2 regions of the Roseburia sp. TF10-5 genome follow, and region 2 is predicted to be linked to the other one. Evidence: a T-box and tRNA genes for the amino acid it is inferred to sense, from the RefSeq annotation. Region 2 holds a T-box; the other holds one or more tRNA genes.
What was found. The T-box of region 2 lies ahead of pheS (phenylalanine--tRNA ligase subunit alpha). A T-box ahead of a tRNA ligase gene usually reads a tRNA of that ligase, here a tRNA-Phe.
Positions count from the first base shown of each region.

Region 1 (3,149 bases), on a different contig from region 2:
ATTGTAAAAATGAACAATTAAGGACAAGGTTTTATGGATGATTCGTGAAGATTTAACAGAAATAAAGTTCGTATATTGCAATTCCTGGATAAGTGAGATATATTTGAGAATGAGTTATACAGTTTTGGAAAGGGAGAGCGTATGAGTAAGAAAAATGTGATCGTTTCTAATGTGTCAGAAGGACACGACAATCCAATCGCAGAACTTGTTCAGGTAGCATGTCAGTTCGACAGCGATATTATGTTGGAGAGCGATAACCGCAGAATTAATGCAAAGAGCATTATGGGAATTATGGCGTTTAATCCATCCGATGGAATGTCGGTTGATATTGTGACGGAGGGTGCCGATGAAGAAGCAGCACTTGATGCAATTGAAAAATTTTTAGTATGTGAATAATTCTGGTTAGGAGGAATCGTTATGCAGGAGAAGAAGTTAAACAAAGCAGTTTCTGACGTGAAGCTGATGAAGACACCAGAGGGAAAGACAGAAGTTAAAAATGCGGTTAAGGATGCTACAAAAAAAGTAGAATCAAAAGTCGGGGATGTTGCTGAGGCAGCAGCAAAGAAAGCAGAAGTTGTAGAAGAGAAGGCAAAAGAAGTTGCAAAGGCAACAACAAAGGCTGTTGTTGAGAAGGCAGAACCTGTTGTGAAGAAAGCTGCAACGAAAGCAAAGGCTGCTACAAAGGCAAAGAAAGAAAAACAGCCGGCAAAGACCGAAATCATTGTTCAGTATCAGCAGAATGCTGCAAATCTTGGAGAACTTGAGGATAAGGTAAAGAAACAGTTTGTAGCTGAGGGACATCGTGCCGGATGCATTAAGACATTAAATATTTATGTAAAGCCGGAAGAGTACAAGGCATATTATGTAATCAATGACAAGTTCTTTGGAAGTGTAGATCTCTTCTAAGCGAGTTTTATTACCCATACATGATATAAAGGACGACTGCAGATGCAGCCGTCCTTTTTACGTGGTATGAGACAGGATATTCATAAAAAAGAGTATAAAAAAAGAAACCGGATAAACAGTTTCTTTAAAAGAGCGGGTGATGGGAATCGAACCCACGTATCCAGCTTGGAAGGCTGGTGTTCTACCATTGAACTACACCCGCATATAGTGCCTAGTTCCGGAATCGAACCAGAGACACGAGGATTTTCAGTCCTCTGCTCTACCAACTGAGCTAACTAGGCATTGCAGTGGATTTCTAAATTGAAAATCTCACGCGGAACATTTAGTATTATATCCGAGTGAGATCTTCTTGTCAAGAAAAAAATCATTATTTTTGATTTTTTTGAATATCCTGTGTGTAGCAGCGCAGAATTTCTCCAACGCTCCATGCCTGGGCATAGCAACCACGGCAGGTATGCGGGGCATCACCGTCAAAAATTTCGGAAATAGAACCAATGCAGCCCTCTTCCAAAAGGTGGGTCTGTACCGGTGCAAGATATGCCATTGCCTGTTTTTTTGCTTCCGGAGAGTGGTGGTGGACTTTCATGTAAGCGGTCAGAAAGCCGCCCATCAGAAATCCCCATGCGGTTCCCTGATGGTAAGCGGCATCTCTTTTCGGAAGAGAGCCACAGTAGATCCCGTGATAGTCTTTGTGTTCCGGAGAGAGGGAGCGTATGCCGGGACCGGCAAGCAGCTTTTCCTCTACGGTATTTACCACCTGCAGAGCCTGTTTGGCCGTGAGCATGGTATGTGGAAGGCTGACGGCATAGATCTGGTTGGGGCGGATGCTTGCATCTTTGCCGTTTTCTTCAATAACGTCATAGAGACATCCGTCTTTTTCGTTCCAGAATTCTTTTCGGAAGGAAGCAGATACACGAGTGGCAAGCTGGCGGTAAACGGAGGAATCTTCTTTGAAATGTTCTGCCAGTTCCGCAGTCACGCACAGCGCATTGTACCACAGTGCATTGATTTCTACCGGTTTTCCGTGACGCGGGGTAGCTACCCAGTCACCGACACGGACATCCATCCAGGTTACCTGGTCCAATCCGCTTCCGGCATGGATGAGGGCGTCATCATCCATATAGATGGAAAAATCCGTGCCGTGTGCATAGGCATGAATAATTTCACACAGAACGGGGTAAATACGCCGCTGTATATAGTCATAATCCGATGGTTGTCCGGTAACCTTCAAATATGCGTCCACGGCATAAAAATACCACAGAGAGGCATCTGCAGTGTTATAGAGAGGGTCCTGCCCGTCATCCGGAAACATATTCGGGACCATGCCGTGATGGACATACTGCGCAAAGGTTGAAAGAATTTCCCGGGCATCCGAAAACCGCCGGGTGGCCAGTGTCAGCCCGGAAAAAGCGATCATGGTATCTCTGCCCCAGTCGGTAAACCACGGAAGACCTGCAAGGATTGTCATAAGTCCGGTGGAATCGCGCCGGGCAAGAAACTGGTCTGCTGCCACGACAAGTGTATTGGCAAAAGCATCATCGCCATATCCCGCCTGTTGTTTTAAGGAATCATAATATTCCTGTACGTGTGCGATTTCGATTGCTGCGGTATCTGCCTGCGGGCGGGAAAGCACAGGGGTGTCCTGTACCGGGTGGACGGTGCAAAGCAGGGAAATCTTTGTACTGCTGTGTGCCGGAAGTGTAAAACGCAGATCATATGGGCAAAAATGTGTATCCAGTCCCGCCGTTTCGTTGTCTACTTCCGTCTGGTACTGCATATCCACGTCGTATTGGTTTTCACGTGGAAAAAGTCTGCCGGCACTGCAGGAAAGCTCGATGCAGAGTCCGGGTGCAGCAGCCGGGATCAGAGTGAAACCGCCCACTGTGTTTGGCTCACAGGTAAACTGCAGGTCAGAAACGGCAGACGATGCACTGTGCTCCCGGAAATTCATAAGCGGGGTGATGGAAAGTCCGGCTTCCTCTCCCTGGTTTGTAATCGTATAGGAGATCGCAACTGTGTTTGATTCCCGCAGCAGGGCCAGATGTTTGTCCATACGGATATTGCCGGCGGAATAGGAAAAGCAGACAGTTCCGTCACAGGAGAAATCCGTTAAAAAACGCTGTCCTTGCGTGCGGATGGGAGAATGTCCTTTCCCGGCATGCTGGGAAGTTTCCAGATTGTAAACATGGGTTCCCTGTGTCAGTTTTTCATTGGTTTTGGAAAATACCAGATAGCGCTCGACC
Region 1 covers NZ_QTYW01000013.1:55,197-58,345, forward strand. The annotation lists gene DXD06_RS11870 (HPr family phosphocarrier protein) at 142-396, shown strand; gene DXD06_RS11875 (DUF6465 family protein) at 418-906, shown strand; tRNA gene DXD06_RS11880 (tRNA-Gly) at 1,038-1,108, opposite strand; tRNA gene DXD06_RS11885 (tRNA-Phe) at 1,115-1,187, opposite strand; gene DXD06_RS11890 (amylo-alpha-1,6-glucosidase) at 1,274-3,149, opposite strand, start outside.
Region 1: it has a tRNA-Phe gene. The T-box ahead of pheS (phenylalanine--tRNA ligase subunit alpha) is inferred to sense a tRNA for this amino acid. The anticodon was not compared.

Region 2 (3,149 bases):
AATCTGGATGATTCCATTGCCTATCAGGCCTATCATGCAACAACTTCCTATGAAGTGACAGATCAGGCTGTGGCGGATACCGCAGGTATGGTGATGACGTACAAAGGAAAACTTGCGGACTGTTATTATTATTCCACTTCCCCGGGATATTCTGAAAATCTGGAAGTATGGAATGCCGCATCTCCGGGATATCTGCTGGCGGAAAACCATACCAGGGAAAAGACAAAAGATCTGTCTTCGGATAAAGCCTTTCATAAATTTATTACAGCAAAAGCGGATGCCTATGATGAAAATTCCCCGTATTTCCGATGGACGGCTACCCTGTCGGCAAAGCTGGGCATGGATGAAACATATGGAAAACTGAAAAAACTGAAAGTCAATAAACGAAGCACTTCCGGATATGTACTGTCTCTTACCATGGTTTTTGAAAAAGGAGAGCGGACGATTGAAAAGGAAAATGAAATCCGGTATGCACTCGGAAAGTATCTGCTGGATCTTGATCTTGCAGACGGAACCAATAAACATCGTGCCTCTTCCGTCCCGAGTGCGTGCTTTGAAATAAAAAGTCAGAAAAAAGGAACCATCGTACTGACCGGAGGCGGATTCGGGCATGGAATCGGAATGAGCCAGTACGGTGCGGACGCCATGGGGAAAGAAGGAAAGAAATGGCAGGAAATTCTCGGATTTTATTTTAAGGATGTTACATTTACCAATGTCTTTGATCTTGACACATAAAAGGAGACTGTGGTAAAATGACAAATGTGTAAAAAGCAATGAATGTGTCAGTAGCATCTGAACGACATACAGAGAGAGGAAGTCATCGGCTGTAAGCTTCCTTATGATACGCCAGCATGTGAATTTTCCCACAGGAGCTGCGCAGGTGAACACAAGGATTTTTAGCCTGCGACGGTCACTGCACGTTAAGCAGAATGAGAGCCCATATAGATACAGGATATGGGAATCTGGGTGGTAACGCGGAATTTTTCGTCCCTGATATGCAATTATGCATAGCAGGGATTTTTTTATGCCAGAAAACAGTTCCGGTTCCACAGTAGAAAATTGCGTAAAAACAATTATTATGAAAGAAAATATGTAAAAGGAGAGTACCATGAAAGAAAAATTGCAGAAAATCAGAGAAAATGCAATAGCACAGATTGAAAATTCTGACGGACTTGCAAAACTCAACGATGTGCGTGTCGCCGTTCTTGGAAAGAAAGGGGAACTCACCGCCGTATTAAAGAGTATGAAAGAGGTTGCACCGGAGGATCGCCCGAAGGTGGGACAGTGGGTAAATGAAACCCGTCAGGAAATTGAGAACAAACTTGATGAGATGAAGAAAAAACTCGAGGCTGCGGAGCTTGAACATCGTCTGGAAAATGAAGTGATTGACGTTACCCTTCCGGCAAAGAAAAACCGTGTGGGACACAGTCATCCGAATACCATGGTACTTGAAGAGGTAGAGCGTATTTTTACCGGTATGGGATATGAAGTTGTAGAAGGACCGGAAGTGGAATACGATTATTACAACTTTGAAGCATTAAATATTCCGGCAAACCATCCGGCAAAAGATGAGCAGGATACCTTCTACATCAATGATAAGATCCTGCTGCGTACACAGACTTCACCGGTTCAGGTGCGTGTGATGGAGCAGAAGAAACCTCCGATCCGTATGATCGCACCGGGACGTGTGTTCCGTGCGGATGAAGTGGATGCGACCCATTCGCCTTCTTTCCATCAGATTGAGGGAATGGTCATTGACAAGGGAATCACGTTTTCTAACTTAAAGGGAACACTGACCCAGTTTGTACAGAAGTTGTTTGGAAAAGAAACAAAAGTAAAATTCCGTCCGCATCATTTCCCATTTACGGAGCCATCGGCCGAGATGGATGTTTCCTGTTTTAAATGTGGCGGAAAAGGATGCCGTTTCTGCAAAGGTGAGGGATGGATCGAAATCCTTGGCTGTGGAATGGTACATCCAAGAGTGCTTCGTATGAGCGGTATTGATCCGGAAGAATATTCCGGCTTTGCATTTGGTATCGGTCTGGAGCGTATTACCCTGTTGAAATATGAGATTGACGATATGCGTCTGCTGTATGAGAATGACGATCGTTTCTTAAAACAGTTCTAGGAGGAGAAAAAGAATGAATACATCATTAAAATGGATCAAAGCTTTAGTTCCGGGACTTGACTGCGGCGTGCAGGAGTATGTCGATGCCATGACACTTTCCGGATCAAAAGTTGAGGGATATGAGCAGCTCGATGCAGATCTTGACAAGATCGTCGTCGGACAGGTTACAAAGATTGAAAAACACCCGGATGCCGACAAACTTGTCATCTGCCAGGTAAACGTTGGAAGCGAAACGCTGCAGATTGTGACCGGTGCACCAAACGTATTTGAAGGGGCAAAAGTTCCGGTTGTTTTAGATGGCGGACGTGTCGCAGGAGGACATGATGGAACAAAAACTCCTGGTGGAATCAAAATTAAAAAAGGAAAGCTTCGCGGGGTTGAGTCTTCTGGCATGATGTGCTCGATTGAGGAACTCGGTTCGAACCGTGAAATGTTCCCGGACGCACCGGAGAACGGACTGTATATCTTTGACGAGGATGCACCTGTCGGAGAAAATGCGGTTGCTTATTTAGGACTGGATGACAGCGTTGTCGAATATGAGATTACATCCAACCGTGTAGACTGTTTTTCCGTACTCGGCATTGCGCGTGAGGCAGCAGCCACGTTCCATAAGGAATTTGTACCTCCTGTCGTAACAGAAACCGGAAATAACGAAGATGTCAATGATTACATCAAAGTATCTGTAAAGGATCAGGATCTTTGCAGCCGTTACACGGCAAGAGTTGTAAAGAATATTAAGTTTGCCCCATCTCCGAAGTGGATGCAGGAACGTCTTCGTGCACATGGAATCCGTCCGATCAATAATCTTGTAGATATTACGAATTATGTGATGGAAGAATACGGACAGCCGATGCACGCCTATGATCTGGATACGATTGAAGGAAAAGAGATTATTGTCCGCCGTGCAGCTGCAGGTGAAAAATTTGTGACGCTGGACGGACAGGAACGTCAGCTGGATGAAAATGTACTGATGATCTGTGATGCAAAAAAAGCAGTAGGCATTGCCGGTATCATGGGTGGA
Region 2 covers NZ_QTYW01000001.1:270,245-273,393, reverse strand. The annotation lists gene DXD06_RS01415 (SpoIID/LytB domain-containing protein) at 1-735, shown strand, start outside; T-box leader at 765-995, shown strand; gene pheS (phenylalanine--tRNA ligase subunit alpha) at 1,109-2,128, shown strand; gene pheT (phenylalanine--tRNA ligase subunit beta) at 2,142-3,149, shown strand, end outside.